Regions from separate parts of the Klebsiella sp. PL-2018 genome, predicted to be linked through region 2. Evidence: predicted binding sites of a transcription regulator. Region 2 holds the regulator's gene; the other holds the start of a gene.
What was found. Region 2 encodes Fur, which represses iron uptake genes when iron is present. Its sites were predicted from a motif close to ATAATAATGAGAACNACTATCAA; they were not measured.

Region 1: the regulator Fur is predicted to act here: its motif matches at 14,308-14,330, upstream of sodA (superoxide dismutase [Mn]).

What each region holds. Positions count from the first base shown of each region.
Region 1 covers NZ_CP077673.1:150,765-165,932, reverse strand. Annotated here, with positions in the region: gene priA (primosomal protein N') at 1-1,884, shown strand, start outside; gene cytR (DNA-binding transcriptional regulator CytR) at 2,035-3,063, shown strand; gene ftsN (cell division protein FtsN) at 3,155-4,123, shown strand; gene hslV (ATP-dependent protease subunit HslV) at 4,214-4,744, shown strand; gene hslU (HslU--HslV peptidase ATPase subunit) at 4,754-6,088, shown strand; gene menA (1,4-dihydroxy-2-naphthoate polyprenyltransferase) at 6,279-7,205, shown strand; gene rraA (ribonuclease E activity regulator RraA) at 7,298-7,783, shown strand; gene pfkA (6-phosphofructokinase) at 7,843-8,805, opposite strand; gene fieF (CDF family cation-efflux transporter FieF) at 9,008-9,904, opposite strand; gene cpxP (cell-envelope stress modulator CpxP) at 10,054-10,557, opposite strand; gene cpxR (envelope stress response regulator transcription factor CpxR) at 10,707-11,405, shown strand; gene cpxA (envelope stress sensor histidine kinase CpxA) at 11,402-12,775, shown strand; gene yiiM (6-hydroxyaminopurine reductase) at 12,867-13,541, opposite strand; gene sodA (superoxide dismutase [Mn]) at 13,613-14,233, opposite strand; gene rhaT (L-rhamnose/proton symporter RhaT) at 14,525-15,168, shown strand, end outside.
Region 2 covers NZ_CP077673.1:1,694,684-1,709,851, forward strand. Annotated here, with positions in the region: gene chiP (chitoporin ChiP) at 1-246, shown strand, start outside; gene chiQ (ChiQ/YbfN family lipoprotein) at 293-625, shown strand; partial or broken gene MKleb_RS07840 (MFS transporter) at 678-1,974, opposite strand; gene tcuB (tricarballylate utilization 4Fe-4S protein TcuB) at 2,029-3,168, opposite strand; gene tcuA (FAD-dependent tricarballylate dehydrogenase TcuA) at 3,155-4,558, opposite strand; gene tcuR (tricarballylate utilization LysR family transcriptional regulator TcuR) at 4,656-5,582, opposite strand; gene fur (ferric iron uptake transcriptional regulator) at 5,712-6,164, opposite strand; gene fldA (flavodoxin FldA) at 6,456-6,986, opposite strand; gene ybfE (LexA regulated protein) at 7,136-7,429, opposite strand; gene ybfF (esterase) at 7,563-8,336, opposite strand; gene seqA (replication initiation negative regulator SeqA) at 8,521-9,069, shown strand; gene pgm (phosphoglucomutase (alpha-D-glucose-1,6-bisphosphate-dependent)) at 9,101-10,741, shown strand; gene MKleb_RS07890 (arginine:ornithine antiporter) at 10,798-11,217, shown strand; gene MKleb_RS07895 (DeoR/GlpR family DNA-binding transcription regulator) at 11,540-12,337, shown strand; gene MKleb_RS07900 (erythritol/L-threitol dehydrogenase) at 12,454-13,527, shown strand; gene MKleb_RS07905 (ABC transporter substrate-binding protein) at 13,808-14,674, shown strand; gene MKleb_RS07910 (sugar ABC transporter ATP-binding protein) at 14,780-15,168, shown strand, end outside.

The DNA of each region.
Region 1 (15,168 bases), 1.5 Mb from region 2:
CAGGGGAAGCCCGCCAGCGCGGCGCCAATGTGGTACTGGTTTGCCACCGAACAGGGGCAAGCGGTTGATATCAACAGCCTTAAGCGCTCACCGAAACAGCAGCAGGCGCTGGCTGCGCTGCGTCAGGGCAAGATCTGGCGCCATCAGGTTGCCGAACTCGAATTTAACGACGCCGCCCTGCAGGCGCTGCGGGGTAAAGGTCTGGCCGAACTCGCCAGCGAAGCGCCCGCGATCGCCGACTGGCGCACGGGCTTCTCGGTACCCGGCGAGCGCCTGCGGCTCAATACCGAACAGGCCACCGCCGTGGGCGCGATTCACAGCGCCTCGGACAGCTTTTCCGCCTGGCTGCTGGCCGGGATCACCGGTTCGGGCAAAACGGAAGTGTATCTGAGCGTCCTTGAAAACGTACTGGCGCAGGGGCGCCAGGCGCTGGTGATGGTGCCGGAGATCGGCCTGACGCCGCAGACAATCGCCCGTTTCCGCCACCGCTTTAGCGCCCCGGTGGAAGTGCTGCACTCCGGACTGAACGACAGCGAACGCCTCTCCGCGTGGCTAAAAGCCAAAAACGGCGAAGCGGCGATTGTTATCGGTACCCGCTCGTCGCTATTTACCCCTTTTAAAGACCTCGGGGTCATCGTCATCGATGAAGAGCACGACAGCTCTTATAAACAGCAGGAAGGCTGGCGCTATCACGCCCGCGATCTGGCGGTCTGGCGCGCCCACAGCGAACAAATTCCAATTATCCTCGGCTCGGCGACCCCGGCGCTGGAGACGCTTCATAACGTCCGCCAGGGCAAGTATCGCCAGCTGAAGCTCACCAAACGAGCGGGCAATGCGCGCCCGGCTCAGCAGCACGTTCTGGATTTAAAGGGCCAGCAGCTGCAGGCCGGACTGTCTCCGGCGCTCATTGGCCGCATGCGCCAGCATCTGCAGGCCGATAACCAGGTGATTCTGTTTTTGAACCGCCGCGGCTTCGCGCCGGCGCTGCTGTGCCACGACTGCGGCTGGATAGCGGAGTGTCCGCGCTGCGACAGCTACTACACGCTGCACCAGGCTCAGCATCATCTGCGCTGCCACCACTGCGACAGCCAGCGCCCGATTCCGCGCCAGTGCCCCTCCTGCGGCTCAACGCATCTGGTACCGGTAGGTTTGGGGACCGAACAGCTTGAGCAGGCGCTGGGACCGCTGTTTCCCGATATCCCGATTTCCCGTATCGACCGGGATACCACCAGCCGCAAAGGCGCGCTTGAGCAATATCTTGCCGACGTCAATCGCGGCGGCGCGCGCATTCTTATCGGCACCCAAATGCTGGCGAAGGGGCACCACTTCCCGGATGTCACCCTGGTTTCCCTGCTGGACGTTGACGGCGCGCTGTTTTCCGCCGATTTCCGCTCGGCGGAGCGCTTCGCTCAGCTCTATACGCAGGTTTCAGGCCGCGCAGGTCGGGCGGGCAAACAGGGCGAGGTGATCCTGCAGACCCACCACCCGGAACACCCGCTGCTGCAAACGCTGCTTTATAAAGGATACGACGCGTTTGCCGAGCAGGCGCTGGCGGAACGGCAAAGCATGCAGCTGCCGCCGTGGACCAGCCACGTGCTGATTCGCGCCGAGGATCATAACAACCAGCAGGCGCCGCTTTTTTTACAACAGCTGCGCAACCTGCTGCAGGCCAGCCCGCTGGCCGATAAGAAACTGTGGGTGCTCGGGCCGGTTCCGGCGCTGGCGCCAAAGCGTGGCGGCCGCTGGCGCTGGCAAATTCTCCTCCAGCATCCGTCGCGCGTTCAGCTACAGCATATCGTCAGCGGAACGCTGGCGTTGATTAACACCCTGCCGGAAGCGCGAAAAGTGAAATGGGTTCTGGACGTCGATCCTATTGAAGGTTAAGGCTTCTCTTGCGAGGCGGATCGAAAAATTCAACCATCGTCACGTTTTTCATGAAAATTCTGTAACTCTCTGGATGTACTATCTGTTAAAAATGTTGCTGATGTCAGAACGCCAGGGATGTGTCTGCGCCAGTCAGCGAGGAGAAATCAGGTGAAGCCCAAAAAACAGGTCGTTGCCGCCACTATGAAAGACGTTGCCCAAAAGGCAAACGTTTCCACGGCAACCGTATCCCGAGCGTTAATGAATCCCGATAAGGTTTCGCAGAGCACCCGTAACCGGGTCGAGCAGGCCGCGCTGGAAGTCGGCTATTTACCGCAATCGCTCGGGCGCAATATGAAGCGCAACGAGTCACGCACCATTCTGGTGATTGTGCCGGATATCTGCGACCCCTTTTTCAGCGAGATCATTCGCGGTATTGAAGTCACCGCGGCGGAACAGGAGTACCTGGTGCTGATTGGCGATTGCGCCCACCAGAACCGTCAGGAAAAGACCTTTATCGACCTGATCATTACCAAGCAGATCGACGGTATGCTGCTGCTTGGCTCCCGTTTGCCCTTCGATGCGGGCGTAGAGGAGCAGCGCAATCTGCCGCCGATGGTCATGGCCAATGAATTCGCTCCCGAGCTTGAGCTGCCGACGGTGCATATCGATAACCTCACCGCCGCCTTTAACGCCGTTAACTATCTGCACGAGCTGGGGCATCGCCGCATCGGCTGTATCGCCGGCCCGGAAGAGATGCCGCTGTGCCATTATCGCCTGCAGGGCTATGTCCAGGCGCTGCGTCGTAGCGGGATAACCGTCGATCCGCACTATATCGCCCGCGGCAATTTTACCTATGAAGCCGGCGCCAACGCCCTCGAACAGCTGCTGGCGCTGCCGGTACCGCCGACGGCTGTTTTCTGCCATAGCGATATTATGGCGCTGGGGGCATTATCGCTGGCGAAACGTCGCGGCCTGAAAGTTCCTGAAGATCTGTCTATTATTGGTTTCGATAACATCTCTTTGTCTGAATTTTGCGATCCGCCATTGACGACCGTCGCGCAACCACGTTTTGATATTGGCCGCGAAGCGATGCTGCTTTTATTGGATCAACTGCACGGTCACAGCGTCAGCAGCGGTTCACGATTACTCGACTGCGAGCTTATCGTTCGCGGTAGTACGCGAAAAATCCGAACATAACCTTCAGGCTTTCGGGCCTGCCCTTCTGGTCAAAGGCCCGCCGCTTAAGTAACATGGCGGGCTGAAAAACGAATAAGACAGCGAAACGATAGTGGCACAACGAGATTATGTACGCCGCAGCCAACCGGCTTCTTCGCGGCGCAAAAAGAGCAATACCCGAAGCTCAAGGAACAAGCAAGGCGGCCTTTCGGCGGTTTCACCGACTATGGTGGCGATCGCTGCGGCAGTGCTGGTGGCCTTTATCGGTGGACTGTACTTCATCACGCACCACAAGAAAGAAGAGGCTGAAGCGCTGCAAAACCGCCAGGCCGCTGGCAACGGCCTCCCGCCGAAGCCGGAAGAGCGCTGGCGCTATATTAAAGAGCTGGAGAGCCGTCAGCCCGGCGTACGTGCGCCTACGGAACCCACGGCAGGCGGCGAAGTCATGAAGCCGGAGCAGCTGACGGACGAGCAGCGCCAGCTGTTGGCGCAAATGCAGGCCGATATGCGTCAGCAGCCTACGCAGCTGACCGAAGTGCCGTGGAATGAACAAACCCCGGCGCAGCGCCAGCAGACCCTGCAGCGTCAGCGTTTAGTTCAGCAGCAGCAGCTCGCTCAGGTGCAGCAGCAGACACAGACGCAGGTACAGCAACCGCGAACCCAGCCGCGGGCCGTCGAGCAGCCGAAACCGGTGCAGCAGCCGCCGAAGCAAACGGCGTCGAACCAGCAGCCGTATCAGGATCTGCTGCAAACGCCGGCGCATACCAGTACCGCGCAGCCTAAAACCCAGGCCGCCGCGCCGGTAACCCGCGTTGAAGAGGCGCCAAAAACCGCCGCCGCGGAGAAAAAAGACGATCGCAGCTGGATGATCCAGTGCGGCTCCTTCAAAGGCGCTGAGCAGGCGGAAACCGTGCGCGCGCAGCTGGCGTTTGAAGGTTTCGCCTCGCACATCACCACCAATAACGGCTGGAACCGCGTGGTGATTGGGCCGCTGAAAGGCAAAGAAAACGCCAGCAATATGATTGAACGGCTGAAAATGGCCGGACACGCAAACTGCATTCGTCTCGCCGCCAGGGGTTGAAACCCTCAAAATCCCCCCCATCTATAATTGCATTCTGCCCCGCGTAACCGCGGGGCCCCTATTCCGCTTTTGCAACCAAGGGGTCTGCTCGTGACTACAATTGTAAGTGTTCGCCGTAACGGCCATGTCGTTATTGCCGGTGATGGCCAGGCCACGCTGGGCAACACCGTAATGAAAGGCAACGTCAAAAAAGTGCGCCGCCTGTACAACGACAAAGTGATCGCCGGCTTTGCGGGCGGCACCGCTGACGCCTTCACGCTGTTCGAACTGTTTGAACGTAAGCTGGAAATGCATCAGGGCCACCTGGTGAAGGCCGCCGTTGAGCTGGCGAAAGACTGGCGTACCGACCGCATGCTGCGCAAGCTGGAAGCGCTGCTGGCCGTGGCTGACGAAAACGCATCGCTTATCATCACCGGTAACGGTGACGTGGTGCAGCCAGAAAACGATTTGATTGCTATCGGCTCCGGCGGTCCTTACGCCCAGGCCGCGGCTCGCGCCCTGCTGGAAAATACCGATATGGGCGCACGCGATATCGCAGAGAAAGCGTTGAATATTGCAGGTGATATCTGCATTTATACCAACCACTTCCATACCATCGAAGAATTACCGTCTAAAGCGTAAGGATCTCCCATGTCTGAAATGACCCCACGCGAAATTGTCAGCGAACTGGACAAACACATTATCGGCCAGGACGCAGCCAAGCGCTCCGTCGCCATCGCTCTGCGTAACCGCTGGCGTCGTATGCAGCTCAACGAAGAGCTGCGTCACGAAGTCACGCCCAAAAACATTCTGATGATCGGCCCGACCGGCGTCGGTAAAACGGAAATCGCCCGTCGTCTGGCAAAGCTTGCCAACGCGCCGTTCATCAAAGTTGAAGCGACGAAATTCACCGAAGTGGGCTATGTTGGTAAAGAAGTGGACTCCATCATCCGCGATCTGACCGATGCGGCGATCAAAATGGTGCGCATGCAGTCCATCGACAAAAACCGCTATCGTGCGGAAGAACTGGCGGAAGAGCGCATCCTTGACGTGCTGATCCCGCCGGCGAAAAACAACTGGGGCCAGGCTGAACAGCCTCAGGAACCGTCCGCCGCGCGTCAGTCTTTCCGTAAAAAACTGCGCGAAGGGCAGCTCGATGATAAAGAGATTGAGATCGATCTCGCTGCTGCGCCGATGGGCGTTGAAATCATGTCCCCTCCGGGCATGGAAGAGATGACCAGCCAGCTGCAGTCCATGTTCCAGAACCTGGGCGGCCAGAAGCAAAAACCGCGTAAGCTGAAAATTAAAGACGCGATGAAGCTGCTGATTGAAGAAGAAGCGGCGAAGCTGGTCAACCCGGAAGAGCTGAAGCAGGATGCCATCGACGCCGTTGAGCAGCACGGTATCGTGTTTATCGACGAAATCGATAAAATCTGTAAGCGCGGCGGCAACTCCTCCGGCCCGGACGTATCCCGCGAAGGCGTACAGCGCGATCTGCTGCCGCTGGTTGAAGGCTGCACCGTCTCCACCAAGCACGGCATGGTGAAAACCGATCATATTCTGTTTATCGCTTCCGGCGCGTTCCAGGTGGCCAGCCCGTCTGACTTAATCCCGGAGCTGCAGGGTCGTCTGCCGATTCGCGTTGAGCTGAAAGCGCTGACCACCCACGACTTCGAGCGCATCCTGACCGAGCCGAACGCGTCCATCACCGTGCAGTATAAAGCGCTGATGGCCACCGAAGGCGTCAATATCGAGTTCACGGAAGATGGCATCAAGCGTATCGCTCAGGCCGCGTGGCAGGTCAACGAGACCACCGAGAACATCGGTGCGCGTCGTCTGCATACCGTACTGGAGCGTCTGATCGAAGACATCTCCTACGATGCCAGCGAAATGAATGGCCAAACCGTCACCATCGATGCGGAATATGTCGGTAAGCATCTGGATGTTCTGGTGGCAGATGAAGATCTGAGCCGTTTTATCTTATAATCCGGTTCAATATATTTTCATCACTATAGATGGGGCTATAGATACCCTAAATAATTCGAGTTGTGGAAAGGCAGCCGCTGGCTGATGGCCCTCATTTATCCCGGCAGTGCCTGGGGTGAATGCGCGTCGCCAACGCATCTGCAGCTTGAAGTATGAAGGGTAGAGCCCCATTTTTTATTGGCCGGGACTTATGACCGAACACGCTATCACTCGCACCCAGGCCTGGCTGGAAAGCCTGCGCCCCAAAACGTTACCTCTGGCCTTTGCCGCCATTATTGTCGGCTCCGCGCTTGCCTGGCATCAGGGCAGCTTCGATCCCTGGGTTGCCCTGCTGGCCATCATCACCGCCGGTTTATTACAAATCCTCTCCAATCTGGCCAACGATTATGGCGACGCGGTAAAAGGCAGCGATAAACCTGACCGTATCGGCCCCCTGCGCGGGATGCAGAAAGGGGCAATCACCCAGGCGCAGATGAAACGCGCGTTGATTCTCACCGTGGCGCTGATTTGTCTCTCTGGCCTGGCGCTGCTGTTCCTGGCCTGGCAGACCATGGCCGATTTTATCGGTTTTATGGTGCTTGGCGGGCTATCGATCGTGGCCGCCATTACCTACACCGTCGGCACTCGTCCTTACGGCTACATCGGCCTTGGCGATATCTCCGTGCTGGTGTTCTTCGGCTGGCTTAGCGTGGTCGGGAGCTGGTACCTCCAGGCGCACAGCGTTGAAGCGGTTATTTTCTTACCCGCCACCGCCTGCGGTCTGCTGGCAACGGCGGTGCTGAATATTAACAACCTGCGTGATATCGACAGCGATCGTGAAAACGGTAAAAACACCCTCGCCGTGCGCCTGGGGCCGGTTAACGCTCGCCGCTACCACGCCTGCCTGCTGTTTGGCGCGCCGCTGTGCCTGGCGCTGTTTAACCTTCTCTCGCTGCATAATCCGTGGGGTTGGCTGTTCCTGCTGGCAACGCCGCTGCTGGTCCAACAGGCGCGTTATGTGATGCGCGAACGCGACCCTGTCGCCATGCGTCCAATGCTCGAAAGAACGGTTAAAGGGGCGCTGCTGACCAACCTGCTGTTTGTTATCGGAATTATTTGCAGCCGGCTTGTGGGTTAACTGACAAATATCAATTAACAATTGATGATTTTGCCAACAGTACGATTCACGCGATATACTGAAAATTCTCGCAGCAACTGAACGTTAAGCCTATGAAATACGATACTTCCGAGCTTTGTGACATCTACCAGGAGGATGTCAACGTCGTGGAACCTCTGTTCTCCAACTTTGGGGGGCGCTCGTCGTTTGGTGGACAAATCATCACGGTAAAATGTTTCGAGGATAACGGGTTGCTCTACGATATGCTCGAACAGAACGGCCGTGGCCATGTCCTGTTGGTTGACGGCGGTGGTTCCGTTCGACGCGCATTGATTGACGCTGACCTGGCGCGTCTGGCCGTACAAAACGAGTGGGAAGGGCTGGTCGTCTATGGCGCTGTGCGTCAGGTTGACGATCTGGAAGAGCTGGATATCGGCATCCAGGCGCTGGCGGCTATCCCCGTCGGGGCCGCAGGTGAAGGTATCGGCGAAAGCGACGTGCGCGTCAACTTCGGCGGCGTCACCTTCTTTTCCGGCGACCATCTCTACGCCGATAATACCGGGATTATCCTCTCCGAGGATGCCCTGGATATCGAGTAGCGTCCCGCCCATAAAAAAGGCCTTCTCTCTGAGAAGGCCTTTTTATTTCCGCCGGAGGCTTAGTACAGCTTCTTAGCGCAATCCAGCCAGTCGCTTTTGAACGGACGCTTCATGTTTTCGATAGCGTCGATAATGTCGTGGTGAACCAGCTTCTCGTTCTGAATACCAACGCAGCGGCCGCCGAAGCCCTGCAGCAGCAGGTCAATCGCGTACGCGCCCATGCGGGATGCCAGAATACGGTCATAAGGAACCGGAGAGCCGCCGCGCTGAATGTGGCCCAGTACGGTGGCACGAGTTTCACGGCCGGTCTCTTTCTCGATGTAGTGAGCCAGCTCGTCGACGTCGCACATATGCTCGGTGATCGCCACAATCGCGTGTTTTTTGCCTTTCGCGATACCCGCCTTAATTTCTGAAACAAGGTCGTCGCGCGTGTATTCAACCTCAGGCACCATGATGAACTCACAGCCGCCGGAGATAGCTGCCGCCAGGGTCAGATCGCCGCAGTAGCGGCCCATCACTTCAACAACGGAAATACGCTGGTGGGAGGAAGAGGTGTCACGCAGGCGGTCAATGGCCTCTACCACGGTGCTCAATGCGGTAAAGAAGCCGATGGTATAGTCGGTGCCTTTAATATCGTTGTCGATGGTGCCCGGCAGACCGATGCAGGGGAAGCCCATCTCAGTCAGACGCACGGCACCCATGTAGGAACCGTCACCACCGATAACCACCAGCGCATCCAGGCCGCGCTTTCTCATATTTTCAATCGCGACGGCGCGAATATGTTCTTCGCGGAATTCTGGAAAACGCGCCGACCCCAGGAAGGTGCCGCCGCGGTTGATCATGTCGGAAACGCTGTAGCGGTCGAGCTGAACCATACGATCTTCATACAGGCCGAGGTAACCGTCATAGATTCCAAAAACTTCCAGACCTTCCGTTAATGCCGCACGCACAACGCCACGAATTGCTGCGTTCATGCCCGGGGCATCACCGCCACTTGTCAACACACCGATTTTCTTAATCATGACTACCTCTGAACTTAGGAAGCAAAAAATAATCCTGTTGCCTGAAGCGCCCCTCACGAGGAGTGCACAACGATAATTGCAATAGTATATCAAACGCTTCTGGCTGAATTGATTCAGGTCAGACCAAATGGCGGTAATTTATACAAAAAATGCCGATCCGCCCCACACTTTTACATCGAGTTTACAGACTATAACCTAAAGATCATAAAACACCCTGCCGCCCTAACGGCACCACAGAGCAGGGGTCCTGGTGGATAATGACATCGGACCCGGGAAAACGGAGCAACAGCGCCTGCTCCACCTGGTCGGCAATCACGTGTGCCTGAACCAGCGGGAGGTTATCTTCCATTTCCAAATGAATCTGAATAAAGCGAGTCGGCCCTGACTGCCGCGTTCGTAGATCGTGCGCCCCGCTGACGCCTGGCCACGCGGTCACGATATTGATAATTTCCTGGCGTTCCTCATCAGGAAGCGCGCGGTCTAACAACGACTGAACGGCGTCATAAGCCATGCGCAGCGCGCTATATAAAATATAGACGCCTATACCTAATGCAAACAGCGCATCAGCACGGTGCCAGCCGTACCAGGAGAGGGCCAGCGCCACCAGAATTGCGCCGTTCATCATAACATCAGACTGATAATGAAGCATATCCGCCCGTACCGCCTGACTTTGTGTTTTTCTTACTACCCAGCGCTGGAACGTGACCAGCAGCAGCGTGCTGACCAGCGCAATCAGCGTCACCACCATCCCTACGCCCGCCGCATTCATCGGCTCAGGACGAACGAGATGATCAATACCGGTCAAGAACAGAAACAGCGCCGAGCCGGAGACAAACATACTTTGCGCCAGCGCGGCCAGCGATTCCGCTTTACCATGGCCAAAGGTATGTTCTTCATCGGCAGGCTGCAGCGAATAACGCACCACCAGCAGGTTGGTCAACGAGGCGGCGATATCCACCAGTGAATCAACCAGCGCCGCCAGAATACTCACAGACCCGGTATACCACCATGCAAAAATCTTGATCAAAAGTAACGCAGAGGCCATCACCGTCGCCGCAATCGCCGCGCGGCTCACCAGCTGCCCATAAGATTGATTCATAAACGCTCCTTACTTCGCGATGCGCTTAGTATAACCCGATCTTTTACCGGGACGGGGAGGCAGGAGGGTACTGAATAACGGGCAAAAAAAACCCCCACATCATGTGGGGGAAGACAGGGATGGTGTCTATGGCAAGGAAAACAGGGTTGTTACTGGGGTTGCAGGGTATTGCTACTACTCGAAAGCATCATCGCTGAGCCTTTTTGCATCCGTGCAACCTCACGCAACTGATCCATTCGTTGCTGGTGCTTAGCGTTTAAAACCGCTTGCTGCTCTGGCGTTAGCAGGTGATACATCTGGTTGCGAACTTTTGCCATTTCAACCTGGCGGGCAACCTGTTCCTGCGCCATCTTATCTGCCTGAGCGCGTACAGCGTTTTCATCAAAATTTTCTGCGGTGACAAGGCGATGCATTGTCTCCATTTCGCTAACATTAACGGGTGGCCTGTCGTGGCGTGCCCGCTGCATAAGATCTCGTAACTGTTGCCGTTGGTGTTCAGTTAAACTTATGCCGTCAAACATATGGCTCTGGCTGCTGCGCTGGACCCCTTCGTCTCCGGGAAGCCAGTTAACGCTGGTGACGACTTCAGCGGCTTGGCTATATGCACTTAGCGCCAGCGTTGAGGCCATGACGGCAGCGAAAACATTGCGCATCACATACTCCCAAAACGTTTGTGTCGCGATTCAACGAGAGAGAGTTTACGATGCAGGCTGCAAACATGCGTCAGGGGGTGTAAAACAACGTAAAGTCATGGATTAGCGAGCCTTGATGACGTAATTTCTGCCTCGGAGGTATTTAAACAATGAATAAAATCCTGTTAGTAGATGATGACCGGGAGCTCACCTCCCTGTTAAAAGAGCTGCTCGATATGGAAGGTTTTAATGTGCTCGTCGCCCATGATGGGGAACAGGCGCTGGCCCTTCTGGACGACAGCATCGATTTACTTTTGCTTGATGTGATGATGCCGAAGAAAAACGGTATCGACACGCTCAAAGAGTTGCGTCAGACACACCAGACCCCGGTTATCATGCTAACGGCCCGCGGGAGCGAGCTGGATCGCGTTCTCGGCCTCGAGCTGGGCGCGGACGATTATTTGCCTAAGCCGTTCAACGATCGTGAGCTGGTGGCGCGTATACGCGCGATTCTGCGCCGGTCGCACTGGAGCGAGCAGCAGCAGACAACCGAAGCCGGTTCACCGACGCTGGAAGTGGATGCGCTAAGCCTTAACCCTGGTCGCCAGGAAGCCAGCTTCGATGGTCTGACCCTCGAGCTGACCGGCACCGAGTTCACCCTGCTCTATCTTCTGGCGCAGCATCTTGGCCAGGTGGTATCGCGTGAGCATCTTAGCCAGGAAGTGCTGGGTAAACGCCTGACGCCATTCGATCGCGCAATCGATATGCACATCTCCAACCTGCGGCGCAAGCTGCCGGAGCGCAAAGACGGCCATCCGTGGTTTAAAACCCTGCGCGGACGCGGCTATCTGATGGTATCGGCTTCATGATTGGAAGTTTAACCGCACGCATCTTCGCTATTTTCTGGCTCACGCTGGCGCTGGTGTTGATGCTGGTTCTGATGCTGCCTAAGCTGGACTCGCGCCAGATGACCGAGCTGCTGGAGAGCGAGCAACGTCAGGGCATCATGATTGAACAGCACGTCGAGGCCGAACTGGCGAACGATCCGCCAAACGACCTGATGTGGTGGCGTCGTCTGTTTCGCGCCATCGATAAGTGGGCTCCGCCGGGCCAGCGTTTGCTGCTGGTCACCAGCGAAGGTCGCGTTATCGGTGCCGAACGCAACGAAATGCAGATTATCCGCAACTTTATCGGCCAGGCGGATAACGCCGACCATCCGCAGAAAAAGCGCTATGGTCGTCTGGAAATGGTCGGGCCTTTTTCCGTCAGGGATGGAGAAGATAACTACCAGCTCTATCTGATTCGTCCTGCCAATACGTCACAATCAGACTTCATCAATCTGCTGTTCGACCGGCCGCTACTGCTGCTGATCGTCACGATGTTAGTCAGCGCCCCGCTGCTGCTATGGCTGGCGTGGAGCCTGGCGAAACCCGCGCGTAAGCTCAAAAATGCCGCCGATGAAGTCGCCCAGGGCAACCTGCGTCAGCATCCGGAGCTGGAAGCCGGTCCGCAGGAGTTTTTAGCCGCCGGGACCAGTTTTAACCAGATGGTGACCGCGCTGGAGCGCATGATGTCCAGCCAGCATCGTCTGCTGTCCGATATCTCGCACGAACTGCGCACGCCGCTGACCCGCCTGCAGTTAGGCACCGCATTGCTGCGCCGCCGCAGCGGGGAAAGCAAAGAGCTGGAGCGGATTGAGATGGAAGCGCACCGGCTGGATAGCATGATCAACGACCTGCTGGTGATGTCGCGCAATCAGGCGAAAACCGCGCTGGTCAGCGAAACGGTGAAAGCCAACCAGCTGTGGGGCGAGGTGCTGGATAACGCCGCCTTTGAAGCCGAACAGATGGGGAAATCGTTCACCGTCGAGTATCCGCCGGGGCCGTGGCCGCTGTACGGTAACCCCAATGCCCTGGAAAGCGCGCTGGAGAATATCGTGCGTAACGCGCTGCGCTACTCGCATACTAAAATTTCGGTAAGCTTCTCAGTGGATAAAGACGGCATCACGGTGAACGTCGATGATGACGGCCCGGGCGTGAGTCCGGAGGATCGCGAGCAGATTTTCCGTCCGTTCTACCGTACCGATGAGGCGCGCGACCGCGAGTCTGGCGGTACCGGCCTGGGGCTGGCGATTGTCGAGGCGGCGATTCAACAGCATCGCGGTTGGGTGAAGGCCGACGACAGCCCGCTGGGCGGCCTGCGCTTAACCCTCTGGCTGCCGCTGTACAAGCGCACCTGATCCCCCCGGCCTGGCTTCGCCGGGCCGGGTTCGAAACGGGTAGCCCGGATAAGGCGCAACGCGCCGCCATCCGGGAACGCGCACGGAAGCGCTATTTTCCCCACAATCTCCGCGAATTATTTTCGATCTTCCCGCTCAGGCGCCGTTTCTGCATGGTACGGCTCCAGCTCACCGACAGCCCCGCCGCGGAGAGCAGACGGTGGTACTGCTCATCATCAAACGGCATCTGCCAGGCGATGGCGCCCGCTTCGTGAACGCTCACGTCGCTGAGCCGGGAAACCAGCGCCAGCGGCGCATCGCTGGACACCTGCCCGCCCGCCACCACCCGATACAGCCAGCCGGTTTTGCCGCTGTTTTGCATAAGCTGCGCCATATCGCTGACGGCAAAGTGATAGTTGAGCTTGAAGCACGGCGATCGCGGCTGCGTGACCTGAATCAGCGCTTCTCCCCAGCGGAAGATATCGCCAATGTAGACGTTTTTTTCGGTCAGCCCTTCGGTCGAGAGATTTTCGCCAAACGCCGGGGCGCAGAAAAGATCCGCCTGCTGCGGAAGCTCACGGGCCCAGTGGGCGTAGTGTTCACGGGGATAGTGGCACAGCGCGCGGTCCGGCCCGCCGTGAATTTTCTTCTCCGCCTGCTCATCGCCCTCCAGCCCCAAATCGCCGAGGGTCAGTTCACCATCGACCTGAATTTTACCGATGGCGCTTGGACGGCTGCCGTCATAATCCCTTACCTTGCCCACAAAGACATTCACCGGATAGTGCATCGCTGCTCCTTTGCTGCGGATATAAAAAAAGCGAGTCATCAGACTCGCTTCTCGCTCAGCACAATGCAACCTTATTTTTTGGCGGCAAAACGCGCTGCGGCTTCGTCCCAGTTCACCACGTCCCAGAACGCTTTGATGTAGTCCGGGCGGCGGTTCTGGAATTTCAGGTAGTAAGCGTGTTCCCACACGTCCAGGCCGATAATCGGGAAGCCGGAAGCACCAGAGATCGCTTCGCCCATCAGCGGGGAGTCCTGGTTAGCGGTAGAAACCACCGCCAGCTTGTCGCCTTTCAGCACCAGCCACGCCCAGCCGGAGCCGAAACGGGTCGCCGCCGCTTTTTCAAATTCCGCTTTGAAGTTGTCAACGGAACCGAAATCACGCTCGATAGCCGCTTTCAGGTCGCCCTGCAGGGTGGTACCGGTTTTCAGGCCTTTCCAGAAAAGGCTGTGGTTAGCGTGGCCGCCTGCGTTGTTACGCAGCACGGTTTTTTTGTCTGCCGGCAGCTGATCCAGTTTGGTAATCAGCTCTTCTGCGGACAGGCTCGCGAACTCAGGCAGGCTTTCCAGCGCTGCGTTAGCGTTATTTACGTAGGTCTGGTGGTGTTTAGTGTGATGGATTTCCATCGTCTGCTTGTCAAAATGCGGTTCCAGGGCGTCATAAGCGTACGGCAGGGCAGGCAGTGTATAACTCATAATCATCTCCATTATTGTCGAGCGGCGGAAAGTGTTAATGCCGCGTAAGCAGTTGGTTCATTATAGTTAATTAAATGATATTGAAAACGCTTATCAATGCCGTATTTTTAATAAGGTTATAACAATGGGTAATAGATGTCGTTTTGTGATACAGAACAACTAATTAAGTTTTTGGTTGCCAGGTTCAGGCTTCGGGTGGCAACAGCTTAAAGGCGGAAAAACTGACCGATTTTTACACTCATCGGGTCGGAAGAAGATTTATCCGATAAAAAATAGATGAGGATAAAATCAATGAATCACGCGATTACGATGGGTATTTTTTGGCATTTGATAGGTGCGGCCAGTGCAGCCTGTTTCTATGCCCCGTTCAAGAAAGTTAAACATTGGTCCTGGGAAACCATGTGGTCTATCGGCGGTATTGTCTCCTGGCTGATCCTCCCCTGGGCCATCAGCGCCATGCTGCTGCCCGATTTCTGGGCCTATTACGGTTCTTTTAACGCCTCCACTCTGCTGCCCGTTTTCCTGTTCGGCGCCATGTGGGGTATCGGTAATATCAACTACGGCCTGACGATGCGTTACCTGGGGATGTCGATGGGGATCGGCATCGCCATTGGTATCACGCTGATTGTCGGCACGTTAATGACGCCGATTCTTAACGGTCAGTTTGATGTTCTCATTAACACTAAAGGCGGCCAGATGACGCTGCTCGGCGTGCTGGTCGCGGTGATTGGCGTGGGTATCGTCACCCGCGCAGGCCAGCTGAAAGAGCGCAAAATGGGCATCAAAGCCGAAGACTTCAACCTGAAAAAGGGGCTGCTGCTGGCGGTGATGTGCGGCATCTTCTCGGCCGGTATGTCGTTCGCCATGAACGCCGCCAAGCCGATGCATGAAGCCGCCGCCGCGCTCGGCGTTGATCCGCTCTACACCGCGCTGCC
Region 2 (15,168 bases):
CCGGGGAGAATGTCCTCGCCTGATGCGTACTACAACCCGGATAAACGCCTGGAAGAGTCCGCCTATAGCCTGGATGCCATGTACACCGTTCAGGAAGGACGCGCTAAGGGCACGCTGTTCAAACTCCACTTTACGCAATACGACAACCACTCCGATATCCCAAGCTGGAGCGGTGGTTACGGCAACATCTTCCAGGATGAGCGCGACGTGAAGTTCATGGTTATTGCTCCGTTCACCATTTTCTGATGCCACTGCGGCGGGGGAAACCCGCCGCAATTTCCCGAGGTTCATGATGAAAAAGTTAATACTTGTCGCCATTATGGCAGCAGGTCTGGTTGCCTGTACCCAGTCGCCAGCGCCTAAGGAAGACTCAAAGTTAAAAGATGCCTACAGCGCCTGCATTAATACCGCAGAGGGCAATCCGGATAAAGTTGAAGCCTGTCAGAGCGTACTGAACGTGCTGAAGCAGGAGAAACAGCATCAGCAGTTCGCGACCCAGGAAAGCGTGCGGGTGCTGGATTATCAGCAGTGCATCCAGGCGCGCAAAACCGGGAACGATCAGGCTGTAGAGGCGCGCTGCGACCAGATCTGGAAAGAGATCCACAGCAACAATACGCCGCGTTAAGCCAGACGGCGGCAAGCAAACGGGCGGAGCGTCAACTCCGCCCGTTGCTATTTTAGCGGGGTATTTCTGCCGGCTGGTAGCCGCGGCCCAGGCGTACGAAGAGCATCGCGGTAGCGGCCAGGCCGCATAGCGCGGCGCACATCAGCCACCAGCCCGGCGAGCTTTTGTCGCCCGTTATCTCGACCAGCGCGGTGGAAATGGCCGGCGTCAGGCCGCCGAAGATTGCGGTGGCGAGGCTAAAGGCCAGTGAAAAGCCCACGGTGCGGACGTAGACCGGCATCACTTCCGTCAGAGCGGCCACCATCGCGCCGTTATACATACCAAAGAAGAACGAGAACCAGAGCAGGACCAGCGTCATGCGGGGGAAATCCGGCGCGGCGGTGAGCCAGTGCATGACCGGCCAGGTAGTGAGCAGCGCCAGCAGGGTTATGCCCATCAGCACCGGCCGACGGCCTATTCTGTCAGAAATTGCCCCGCCAATCGGTAACCAGATAAAGTTAGAGATGCCGACCAGCATGGTCACCAGCAGACTGTCGCGGGCGCTCAGATGCAGAACGGCTCTACCGTAGGTCGGCGTATAGACGGTAATAAAATAAAAGGTGGTGGTGGTCATCGCCACCAGCAAGGTCCCCGCCGTGATGATGCGCCAGTTTTTGGCAATCGTGCTCAGGATCTCCCGCGTGTCAGGGCGATGCTTGCGCTGCAGAAAGGCTTCGGTTTCCTGCAACGAACGCCGCAGCACAAAAATCAGCGGAATAATCATACAGCCAATAAAGAAGGGAATACGCCAGCCCCATTCGGCAATCTCATCGTGGCCGAGCGTTTCATTCAGCGCGTAGCCAATCAGCGCCGCGACGACGATAGCCACCTGCTGGCTGGCGGATTGCCAGCTGGTATAGAACCCTTTTTTCCCCGGCGTGGCGATTTCCGACAGATAGACCGACACGCCACCGAGCTCGACGCCCGCCGAGAATCCCTGCAGCAGGCGACCCACTAATACCAGAACGGGGGCGAGAACGCCGATGGTTTGATAGCCGGGAACCAGCGCTATCAGCAGCGTCCCGCAGCCCATAATTGCCAGCGTCACCATCAGCCCTTTACGCCGTCCGATCCTGTCAATATAGGCCCCCCAGCACTATCGCGCCGATGGGGCGCATCAGAAAGCCCGAACCAAACACAGCGAAGGTCAGCATTAACGCCGCAAACTCGCTCTCCGCCGGAAAGAACGTTCTGGCGATATAGGTGGCGTAAAAGCCAAACAGAAAAAAGTCGAATTGTTCGAGAAAATTACCGCTGGTCACGCGGAGAATGGCGCCAAAGGTACCGGCGCGCGATGAGGGTTGCGTCATAGGGGTTGCTCTCCATTGTCTTTATCTTGTTTTTATAGAGGTAAGAGGAGCGGACTAGTCGCCTGCGACTGCCGCCTGTTTTCCGCGTCGTTTCTCAATCGCCCACTTGAGTAACGCCGCACAGCGATAAAATCCGTGGGCGAATTTTCCGTATGGCAGGGTCAAAAACAGCGCCATCACCACGCCGAGGTGAATGGCAAGCAGAATGCCCATCCACGAGGTGTCTCGTCCCGCCAGCAGGGCGAGGCCGGTGAAGCTGGTCAGCAGCAGCAGCAGAATAAAGCCGCGATCCATCGGTTTTTGCCGCGGGTCGCCGTGCAGCGGCGAGCGGCGCAGGTTCAGCCATAGCAAACCCGCCGGGCCCACCAGCAGGCCGATGCCGCCGAGCGTGCCCAGCACAACCGGTACGCTGAAGAACGGGTAGGGGGCCTCCCAGCCGGCGATATAGTGATACCCCGTGGCCACCACGGTGGCGGCGAAACAGAGCAGAAACCCGTAGAAGGTAAAGTGATGGAAACGGCGGCGCAGCAGGGTAAACGCGTCATCGGCCTCGTTGCAGCCCTTACCGTGCCCGCCGTCGAGATACTTCAGCGTGAGCGCATTATGCGAGGCTTTAGCGATGTCGATGGCCTGAGGCTGACCCGGCGAGATCTCGCGCCAGAAGCGGATCACCCCGGCCATTAGTAACCCCATGGCCAGTATGAAGACCGTGCCAAACATCCACGCCAGCAGGTTATGGGGAAAAATCTGGTAGAAATCGCCGGCCAGCGGTGGATGAAGCAGGGAGCCTTTGAGCCCCATCGCCAGCAGCAGAAAGAGGATCAGCCCGCCGACCAGCGCCAGTACCGTGGTTACGCCGGCCCGACGATACAGGCTGCCGAAAGCCGCGGGCTGAGCATAGTGTTGATAGGTCTCCAGGCGCACTTCCGCCATCGCCTTCGGGACATTAATGGCAAACTCGTGCGGCGGCGCGTACTGACAGGCATGCAGGCAGGCGCCGCAGTTATGGCACAGGTTGGCCAGGTAGTTTATATCCGCTTTGCCAAAAGCCAGGCGCTGGGTCATGGCCGGAAACACGGCGCAAAACCCTTCGCAATAGCGGCAGGCGTTACAGACCTGCATCACCCGTTCAACTTCCGCTTCCGACTCGGTGATGATTTGCGCGTCAATGATCAGCTTTTCAAGCGATTTCATGGTGTGTCTCCTGCTGTGCCGAGCGGGCGGCCTGCTGGCCGGCAATGCGTCCGAACGTCGTACCGATGGACATGCCCACGCCGGCGGTATACCCCTTGCCCAGCACGTTGCCGGCCATCATTTCGCCGGCGACGAACAGGTTGCGGCTCGGCTTGCCCGCAAAATGGACGGCGGCGCGTTCATTAACGTACAGCCCAAGGTAGGTAAAGGTGATCCCCGGCCGTAGGGCATAGCCGTAGTAGGGCGGGGTATCGATGGGCCGCGCCCAGTGGGTTTTCGGCGGCGTCAGGCCGGATGTCGCGCAGTTATCAAGCCGGGTATGATCGAACTGGCCCGGCGTACAGGCGGCATTGTAGCGGGCGATGGTTTGCGCCAGGCGTTCCGCGTCCAGCCCCAGCTGGCGAGCCAGCTCTTCAATGGTATTGGCCCGGGCGCCGGGGAAAACGGGCGGCATAAAGTGGCCGATCGCTTTGCTGTCGATGATCGAGTAGCCGATTTGCCCCGGCTGGTGGGCGACCAGCCTGCCCCAGATGGCATAGCGTTTGGGCCAGAAATCTTCCCCTTCATCATAAAAGCGCCCGGCGTCGCGGTTCACGACCACCCCCAGCGACACGCAGTCCACGCGCGTGCAGATGCCGCCATCGTAGAGCGGCGCCCTGGCGTCAATGGCGACGCAGTGGGATTGCGAGGGGTCGCCAATAATGTCAGCCCCGGCGTCAATCATAAACTTGAGCAGCACGCCCTGATTGAAGCGGGTGCCGCGGATGAGAAAGTTATCGGCTGGCCATTCACCGCGCTCGTTCTGTCCCCATGCTTCACGCAGCCACTCGCGGTTAGATTCAAATCCGCCGGCGGCGAGGACGCAGGTTTTGGCGACGATCCTCTCTTCGCCCGCCAGCGCGGCGATGAATTCGCCGTTATCTAATTCGAGCGCCTGTACCGGCGTGTTGTAGCGGATCTTTACGCCCATCTGCTCCGCGCTGCGGTAATAGGCATTTATAAGAGCTTTGCCGCCGCCCATAAAAAAGGCGTTGGTGCGGGCCACGTGCAGGGCGCCGGAGAGGGGCGGCTGAAAGTTAACCCCGTGCTGGCGCATCCAGTCCCGGCACTGCGATGAGGTGCGGATCACCAGGCGCGCCAGCGCTTCGTTGGTGTTGCCCTCGGTGACGCGCAGCAGGTCCTGCCAGTACTCTTCTTCCGGATAGCTGTCGACCAAAACATCCTGCGGAGCATCGTGCATACAGCGAAGATTCCGCGTGTGCTGAGAGTTGCCGCCTCGCCATTCCCGCGGCGCGGCCTCCAGCAGCAGTACGGACGCGCCAGCTTCCCGGGCGGTTAAGGCGGCGCATAGCGCGGCATTGCCGCCGCCAATGACCAGTACATCCACCATTTATGGCTCCATTACGCTTTGCTTGATTGTTAAATTTGTAATGGAAATGTATGCGTTACGGCCGGCTGGACGCTATGGCGTATTGCTAAAGGGGGGTTTAGTTTGCGTAAAGGCTGGCGCCGGGCCAGCGACCCGACTCAACCAGCTGACGCATGACTTTCGCCAGTATTACGCGGGCCGCAAGGCCTGCCGGAGTCAGCTCATCATCGGAAAGGCTGACGAGAAAATTAGGTCGACTGAGTATCGGATTGTCGACGCCGATCACTCTCAGGGACTCGCTGTCGAGATGGGAAATTGCCGCCCCCGGCTGCAAAGTGGCGCCGAGCCCGTCGCGGACGGCGCGCATCAGCAGGGCCAGGCCGTCGATTTCAGCCACCACATCGACGCTCAGGGCATGCTCCTGGCAGATCGCCTCCAGCCTGCCGCGCAGTCCATGCCCCAGGCTTGGCATAATCAGCGGGATAGCGGCCAGCTGGCCAGGCGAGATGCTCGCTTCGGGAAGGGGAGAGAGCACGTCATGGGTGCCAATCAGAAACAGACGCTCTTCGAGAATAGGTCTGGCGCTCCAGCGCACAAGCTTCTCCTTCTGGAACACGATAGCTAAGTCAAGCTGGCGGGTGTTGATCATGCGTTCAAGGTTACCGGAGAGGCTCTCGACCAAATGCAGGCGGACGTCGGCATAGCTTTCGCGCATCGCGTGAATAAAAGGCACCCCGAGAACGGAGGCGGTGCTGGGGGCCATACCGACGCTGACGTGGCCGGAAAGGCGCGCCTCGCGCGCGGCGAGAACCGCATCATCGGCGTGACGCAGCGCGAGCTGCGCCTGGGAGTAGAAGGCGAGGCCGGCGCTGGTCGGCATTACGCCGCGAGACGTCCGCTGCAGCAGGCGAATGGCGAGTTCGTTCTCGAGGCGCGCCATCTGTTGGCTAAGCGCGGAGACGCCGATATCCAGGTCAAGCGCGGCGCGGCCCATACTGCCGGTTTCAATAATGCGCACAAAATAGCGTAGCTGGCGAAGCTCCATGTCGACTCTCCGTACACGTCAGGATGCACTGACAGTAAACGTATTGCAGCGCGAGAGAAAGAGGCGGCAGATTCCGGGCAAAAAAAAGCCAACCTTCAGGTTGGCTTTTGGCGGTATACGATGCGGTGATTATTTCTCTGCCGCGTCGTGGGCATGTTCATCTTCGCGGCAGTCGCCTTCTGCGCAGTGGCCGTACAGGTACAGGCTGTGGTTAGTCAGGCGAATACCGTGCCTTGCGGCAATTTCACGCTGGCGCGCTTCGATGGAATCATCGCTAAATTCGATCACTTTGCCGCAGTCGAGGCAAATCAGGTGATCGTGATGATGCTGCTGCGTCAGTTCAAAAACGGATTTACCGCCTTCGAAATTATGACGGGTGACGATGCCGGCGTCGTCGAACTGGTTCAGTACGCGGTAGACGGTGGCCAGGCCAATCTCTTCACCCATATCAATCAGGCGTTTGTATAAGTCTTCCGCACTGACATGATGGTTATCCGGTCCTTGCAGCACTTCCAGGATTTTTAATCTCGGAAGCGTCACTTTCAGGCCAGCTTTCTTTAATGCGGTATTGTTGTCAGTCATGCGGAATCTGTCCTGTTGCTAAACGATCTACTTCCTTCAGCGGAAGTAATACAGAGAATCACCCGATGTAATGCGTCTCATTATAGAACTGCCATGGTGAAATGAAAACTGCAAGCATCGGGCCTTGTATGCTGTCAAAAACGAGGCACTCGCTACAAAGTGCTTCACGCGACCCCGTTAAATCAGAGGACATTGTACAGATATGTGATTAAAAGTTAAAAACTTGTAGCTATAACTTTGATTGCTTTTATCTATCAATTCGGCGAAACCTGATGATTACGCCGTTCAGACTCAGGCATTCTTGATTTCTTCGAGGTGCAGTTCTTCAGAAATCTGTTTTACCCATTTTTCCACGCGTTCGTTAGTCAGCTCAGGCTGACGGTCTTCGTCAATGGCCAGGCCAACAAAGTGATCGTCATCGGCCAGGCCTTTAGAGGCTTCAAAATGGTAGCCGGCGGTCGGCCAATGGCCAACGATAGTTGCGCCGCGCGGTTCGATGATATCGCGGATAGTCCCCAGTGCATCACAGAAGTATTCAGCATAGTCCTCCTGATCGCCACAGCCAAACAGAGCCACCAGTTTGCCATTGAAATCGATCTCTTCCAGCGTCGGGAAAAAATCGTCCCAGTCGCACTGGGCTTCGCCGTAGTACCAGGTGGGAATGCCGAGCAGCAGGATATCGTGAGCTTCCAGATCCTCTTTGCTGCTTTTGGCAATGTCGTGAACATCAGCAACGTCTTTACCAAGCTGCTTTTGGATCATTTTTGCAATATTTTCGGTGTTGCCGGTGTCGCTGCCAAAAAAGATGCCGATGATTGCCATGAGTAAAATAACCTCTTGAAACTTAATGATGTGGTAGTGGCGTAATGCCCGCAGATAGGGGCAATGATAGCAGAACTGAGAAGGGCGCGGAAACAGCAATCACGCCCAACTGCACACTCTGCTACACGAAAGCTTATTTTTTGAGGGTTTTAGGCTTTATCCTGGTCGCGCAGGGCTGCCAGCTGGTTCATCAGCATCTCTTCGATGAGATCGCTGCGGTTCATGTTACGGGCTTCGGCCAGCTCATTAAGCGCATCGACAGCATCGGCATTGAGCTTTAGCTCCACGCGCTTCAGACCGCGACTCTTATCGCGTTTAAGCTGATTGCGTTTGTTGATGCGCAGCTGTTCATCGCGCGAAAGCGGATTCGTTTTCGGTCTACCCGGCCGACGCTCAGTTGCGAACAAATCTAATGTCGTACGGTCCGTTTGTTCTTTTGCCATGATTCAGAGTGACTTCGGGGGAAACAAGCTATCGGGCATAGCCGATGCAGACAGCGCGCCATAATACATCAGGCGACGGGCTGCGCCAACGGCCGCGGGCATTAAGCCGCGCGGTCGAGTATATTTTAGGCAGTTACGCGGCGATAGAGGTCAAATAACGACGGATCGCGCGGATAACGGCCTCCGGTTTTTCTGCATGCACCCAGTGCCCGGCGCCGGCGATAACGTGCGCGCGCGCCTGGGGAAACTGAGCTAATAAAGTCTCGCGGTAGGCATCGGTGACGTAGGGGGAGTTGCCGCCCGGAATAAACAGCGCCGGATGCGGCCAGGGCGGAACGGTTTGCCAGCCGACGATATTATCGTACTGCTCCCACAGCACCGGTACGTTAAACCGCCACTGGCCGTCCACGAAAGATTTTAACAGAAACTGAATCACGCCCTCTTCGTTAAGGTGCTGGCGCATGACCGTCGCCGCCTGCTGACGCGTAGCGGCCCCCGCGTCGGTGACGGCATTGATGGCGGCGAAGATTTCATCATGGCGGCGGACGTGATAATCCACCGGGGCGATATCAATGGCGACCAGGCCCGCGATGCGCTCCGGGGCCAGCGCGCTCAGCGCCATCACCGCTTTACCGCCCATTGAGTGACCAATAAAGGTGGCTTTCTCAATCTGTGATTCATTGAGAATATCAAGCAGATCCTGGGCCATCGCGGGATAGGTCATGTCAGGCGAGCGCGGCGAAAGGCCGTGGTTTCGCATGTCGACCTGGATAATATCGCGATCGAGAACCAGATCGCGGGCGAGGATCCCAAGATTATCCAGGCTGCCAAAAAGGCCGTGGACCAGGACGATAGGGGGATTATTGTGCGGATTCTGTGCAGATTGCGCTCGGCTATTTAATTTCATGGCAAAGTTCTTTTTTTCGCTCCGTCGGGTTAGGGTATTATGTTGGACATTCTGCCATCCGGCTGCAAGACCCGGAAGATATCCGAGTTTTACCGCCATCCTGGTTTGACGCTATCCGCGGTTGGGATTTGTCCCTATAATCCCGACAACTTGTATTCAGAAAAAGATATCGCACTGGATTAAGATGAAAACAATTGAAGTTGATGATGAACTCTATAGCTATATTGCCAGCCACACCAAGCATATTGGCGAGAGCGCATCCGACATTTTACGGCGCATGTTGAAGTTTTCCGCCGTTTCCCAGCCTGTCGCACCGGTAGCGAAAGCCGCTCCGGCCCCTGCGCCAACGCCTGTCGTTGAAGTGAAACCCGCCAATCCTCTGAAAGATAAAGTTCGCGCTATGCGTGAGCTGCTGTTATCTGATGAGTACGCCGAACAAAAGCGCGCGGTAAACCGTTTCATGCTGGTTCTGACCACCCTCTACGCCTTAGACAGCAAAGTGTTTGCCGAGGCGACCGAGTCCCTGCACGGGCGCACCCGCGTTTATTTCGCTGAGGATGAACGCACGCTGCAGAAAAACGGTAATCAGACGAAACCTAAGCAGGTACCGGGGACGCCGTGGTGGGTCATTACAAATACCAATACCGGTCGCAAATGCAGCATGATCGAACATATCATGCAGTCAATGCAGTTCCCTGCGGAATTGATCGAAAAGGTTTGCGGTACGATCTAGTTAGTTAACTTTGCACCAGAAGGATCAGGCAATGGCAATCGATAAGCGCGCGGGTCAACCTGCGCAACAGAGTGATTTGATTAACGTCGCCCAACTGACTGCCCAGTACTATGTGCTGAAGCCGGAAGTTGGCAACGCGGAACATGCAGTGAAGTTTGGCACCTCCGGTCACCGCGGCAGCGCGGCGCGCCACAACTTCAACGAGCAGCATATTCTGGCGATTGCTCAGGCAATTGCTGAAGATCGCGCGAAGAACGGGATCACCGGCCCATGCTATGTTGGTAAGGACACACACGCACTCTCCGAACCGGCTTTCATTTCCGTACTGGAAGTGCTGGCGGCGAACGGCGTTGACGTCATCGTTCAGGAAAACAACGGCTTCACCCCGACGCCGGCGATTTCCAATGCGATTCTGGTGCACAACAAGAAGGGCGGCCCGCTGGCTGACGGTATTGTTATCACGCCGTCCCACAACCCGCCGGAAGACGGTGGTATCAAGTACAACCCGCCTAACGGCGGCCCGGCGGATACCAACGTGACTAAGGTGGTAGAGAATCGCGCCAACGAACTGCTGGCTGCCGGTCTGCAGGGCGTGAAGCGTATTTCTCTTGATGCGGCGCTGGCCTCCGGCCACGTCACAGAGCAGGATCTGGTGCAGCCGTTTATTGAAGGGCTGGCGGATATCGTCGATATGGCGGCGATCCAGAAAGCCGGACTGACGCTGGGCGTCGATCCGCTGGGCGGCTCCGGTATCGAATACTGGAAGCGTATCGCTGAGCATTACAATCTCAACCTGACCATCGTTAACGACCACGTCGATCAGACCTTCCGCTTTATGCACCTCGATAAAGACGGCGCAATCCGCATGGACTGCTCCTCCGAGTGCGCGATGGCGGGCCTGCTGGCGCTGCGCGACAAGTTTGACCTGGCCTTCGCCAATGACCCGGATTACGACCGTCACGGTATCGTCACGCCGGCCGGGTTAATGAACCCGAACCACTACCTGGCGGTGGCGATTAACTACCTGTTCCAGCATCGCCCGCAGTGGGGCAAAGATGTGGCTGTCGGTAAAACCCTGGTCTCCTCGGCGATGATTGACCGCGTAGTCAACGATCTGGGGCGCAAACTGGTGGAAGTACCGGTTGGCTTTAAGTGGTTCGTTGACGGCCTGTTTGACGGCAGCTTCGGCTTCGGCGGCGAAGAGAGCGCGGGGGCGTCGTTCCTGCGCTTTGACGGCACGCCGTGGTCGACCGACAAAGACGGCATCATCATGTGCCTGCTGGCGGCGGAAATCACCGCAGTCACCGGCAAAAACCCGCAGCAGCACTACGACGAGCTGGCAGAGCGCTTTGGTGCGCCAAGCTACAACCGTCTGCAGGCTTCCGCGACGTCTGCCCAGAAAGCGGCGCTGTCTAAGCTCTCCCCGGAAATGGTGAGCGCCAGTACCCTGGCAGGCGATCCGATTACCGCGCGTCTGACCGCGGCGCCGGGCAACGGGGCGGCGATTGGCGGTCTGAAGGTGATGACCGACAACGGCTGGTTCGCCGCGCGTCCGTCAGGTACCGAAGATGCCTATAAAATCTACTGCGAAAGCTTCCTCGGCGCTGAACATCGTCAGCAGATTGAGAAAGAAGCGGTAGAGATTGTCAGCGAAGTGTTGAAAAACGCGTAATTGACCGCACGATAAACAGGCCCTTTTCAGGGCCTGTTTTTTTCGCAGGGATAGCGATGAATCTGGAACGAAAGAAGGTTTTTTGGTTTTGGGGTGGGATGGATCTCTTTTATCTCTTGCAGTTTATTGGCTGGAACATCTACCACCGGCGAGTACCGCTTTACGACGATATCCTCTCATTTTTACCGCTGCTGCAAACCTGGGGCTCCGCGGCCGCCTGGCTGTTTACCCTTCATTTTATTCTGACTATCAGCATTCCCGCGTCGATGATTCTCTTATGGCGCCAGAGCCGCTATGCGCCGTGGCTGGCCTATGCGCAGACGCCGCTGCGTCTGGCCTTTATGCTCCCGTCGCTTTCGCTGGTGGTCTGGCTGGCGCAGGCGGTGGCGTTGAAAAGCGCGGCCTTCTTTATTGCTCTGCTGCTGGTCTCAGAGGCGGCAAAAGTCGTGACACTATGGCGATGCCGCAAGGTTTGACGTTATGTGTTATCCAGACGGCACAGGTTTGGCGGATATTACGCTGACTGAATCGGGCATAAACGGGTATTATTGCTTTGACCGGGTTTGCCCGTTTTAGCGAATATACGGCTAAAGCAAACGAACAATCACGGCTAATTCTGCGATTTTAATCACAAATTTATTCCATCCAAAATGAAAGTTGCCTCATATATATGATCAGCTTCAAACTAAAAAAAGCTAAAAACTTGTTTTGATTTTGTATGATTTATGTCACTTACTGATATGGACGATTTTGTTATATTTATGTCATTAAATCCTGAATGCTTTCTTGAGAACGTCTATGTTACAAGTTAAACGTCATTCATTAATTGTGGAATATGTCGTAGAAAAAGGATGCGCCAGAGTTAATGAGCTCTCACAGATATTCGGTGTATCTCCAGAAACCATTCGCCGGGATTTAACCGCGCTGGCGAGAAATAAAAAAATAGTTCGCAGCTTTGGCGGTGCAATGATTTCTGAAAATAACGCATCATTTTTAGCTGCCGATACGCCGACAAATCACGGGAACTTTGTCGATAAAGCCGAGGCCTTTATTAAGCGCACCAAAGAGCAGCCGGAACGTAAGATGCGTATTGCTAAAGGCGCGCTGCAGTTTATTCATGAGCATGAGTGCATTATCATGGATAATAGCAGCTCCTGCTGGTTTTTAGCGCGCCAGCTGCCTGACATCGAGCTGACCGTGATTACCAATTCTTTGAATATTATTCAAACCTTAGCCTGTCGTAAGAAAATAAGAATAGTCAGCGTTGGGGGTGAATATTCTGAGCGCCACGGTGATTTTCACGGTCCGGTCGCCGAGTTCATTATCAACAACTTTAAGGTCAATAAGCTGTTTTTTTCTTGCCAGGGTCTCGACGCCGGGCTGGAAATAAAAGACAGCAATGAAGTCAACGTCCGGCTGAAGCAGGAGATGCTGAAAGTTGCCGATCAAAAAATCCTGATGGTCGATAGCAGTAAGTTTGAACGCTATTCACTCTATAAAATATGCGATCTGGCGGATATTGATGTGTTGATCACTAACGAATTACCAGCTGATACCTATCGCCAGCACCAGGTACATATTGTCGAGACTAAATAGCCGCTCTGCCAGATATTCTACCGGCATTATTATTGAATAGCCCTTGTGCCCGATGGAGGGGTATTGCGCCAGCAATACCATCCCTCTTCATTATTTATCCGAAAAAGAGGTTTACGATGGAACAATTACCTGAAGATATGAAAGCGGTTGTCTGCCATGGTCCCCAGGATTATCGCTTTGAGAAAATTCCCCGCCCGGTCGCCAAAGAAAAGGAAGTGGTCATTAAGGTTGACGGGTGTGGAATCTGCGCCGGCGACTGCAAGGCCCAGGACGGCGCGCCGATGTTCTGGGGCGATAATCCGTGGGTGAAAACGCCGGTGGTGCCCGGCCATGAGTTTTACGGTCGGGTTGCCGAATTAGGCCCGGGCTCCGCTGAAAAATATCAATTAAAAATTGGCGATCGCATCCTGGCTGAACAGATTGTCCCCTGCCATGAGTGCCGTTTCTGTAAAACCGGCAAATACTGGATGTGCGAAACCCATGACATTTACGGCTTTCAGAAAGATGTTGCCGATGGCGGTATGGCTGAATATATGCGTTTCTCCGAACGGGCGATTATTCACAAAATTCCTGAATCATTAAGCGAAGAAGATGCCGCGCTGATCGAACCTATGGCCTGCGCAATCCACACGGTACGCCGCGGAGATATCGAACTGGATGATGTGGTTGTTATCGCCGGCGCCGGGCCGCTGGGGCTGTGTATGGTGCAGGTCGCTCATCTGAAAACGCCGAAGAAACTGGTGGTCATCGACACGATGGACGACCGCCTGGCGCTGGCGAAAGCGTTTGGCGCCGACGTGGTCATCAATGCGGCGCAAGAGGACGCCATCGCTATCGTAAAATCCATGACCGATGGCTACGGCTGCGATGTGTATATCGAAGCGACGGGGGCCCCCATCGGCGTGACCCAGGGTCTGGAGATGATTCGTAAGCTGGGACGTTTCGTTGAGTTCAGCGTGTTTGGTAAAGAAACGACCGCCGACTGGTCGATTATTGGCGACCGTAAAGAGCTGGATATTCGCGGCGCGCATCTGGGGCCTTACAGCTATGAAATCGCCATCGATCTCTTTGCGCGCGGTCTGCTGACCGCCAAAGGCGTGGTGACGCATTTCTATTCTATTGATGAGTGGAAAGCCGCTTTTGAGATGGCTAAATCGCTCGATTCGATTAAGGTCGTCATTAAACCATAAATTTTTTAACTAGTTAAGTTCGCCATTTTTAATTATTACGCAAATGACCGCTGATGGCTGTTCATTAAATACTGGATTTCAATCATGGGGATAACTGAGATCAATATCGGTGGCTTCTGGCTATCTGCCAGCGGCGTATTTATTGCTCAGTATATCAGGCAGCATCCGTACCATGAAAACGCTGATAAATAAATTTTATTTCTCAGCGCATTACTCAATAAGGAGATAGTGAATGCCTGTAAAATTTAAGACTAAAGCAATACTCTCAGGACTTCTTGCGATGAGCATGGTTGCCTGCGTTAATGCCAAACCTTTGACTATCGGTATGTCGTTCCAGGAATTGAATAACGAATATTTCGTCACCATGAAAGAGTCGCTTGAGCAGTCGGCAAAAGATATTAACGCCACCGTCTATACAGCGGATGCGGCGCATGATGTTTCCAAGCAGATTAGCGACGTTGAGGATATGCTGCAAAAGAAAATAGATATTTTGCTGATTAACCCGGCTGATAGCGTCGGTGCGGAAACCGCCGTGCTGGCCGCTAAAAAAGCCGGCGTGGTGGTGGTGGCGATAGATGCTCAGGCTAATGGCCCGATAGATTCTTTTGTCGGCTCAAAAAACTATGATGCGGGCTTTATTGCCGGAGAACACTTAGCCAAAGCGCTGGGTGATAAAGGCAACGTAGCGATTCTCGACGGGATTCCGGTGGTACCTATTCTGGAGCGCGTGCGCGGCTTTGAAGATGCGATGAAAAAGCATCCCAATATTAAAGTGATTACCAAACTGAATGGTAAACAAGAGCGCGATACCTCCATGAGCGTGACGGAAAATATGCTGCAATCCAACCCGACGCTCAACGGTATTTTTAGCGTGAATGATGTTGGCTCACTCGGCGCTCTGGCGGCGATTCAGGCATCAGGGCGCGATGTGAAGCTGGTGAGCGTTGATGGCTCTCCGGAAGCGGTCGCTGAAATTGCTAAAGGTAATACGCCGTTTATTGCCACCGCCGCTCAGTTCCCGCGCGATCAGCTGCGTATTGGTTTAGGTATTGCCCTGGCCAAACATTGGGGGGCGAATATTCCTAAAGAGATCCCTGTTGATGTGAAGCTTATCGATAAAACCAACGCCAAAGATTTCCACTGGTAATCGCATTATTACGCTACAGCGGCTCTCGCTTATTCAGGTGAGCCGTGCCGGATTCTTATTAAAGTATGGCTCGCTATTTTATCGAGCCATTATGGAGCGATGTTTATGCCCAGCTTACTGGAAGTCAAAAACGTCAGTAAAAGCTTCCCCGGGGTCAAGGCGCTGGATAATGTCAATATCACCCTTGGCCGAGGGGAGGTGCATGCTTTATTAGGTGAAAACGGCGCGGGTAAATCGACGTTAATGAAAATCCTTTGCGGGATATATCAACCTGACGCCGGTAATATTTTTATTGACGGTAAGCAGCAGCATTTTCATAACTATCGTGACGCGATTGCCTGCGGCGTAGGGATTATCTTTCAGGAGTTTTCTCTTATTCCCTATCTGAACGCTTATGAGAATATTTTCCTTAATCGCGAAAAGGTAAATCGTTTTGGCCTGCTAGATCGTAAAGCGATGCGCCGCGAGGCGTTACGCATTTTTAAAGATCTTGG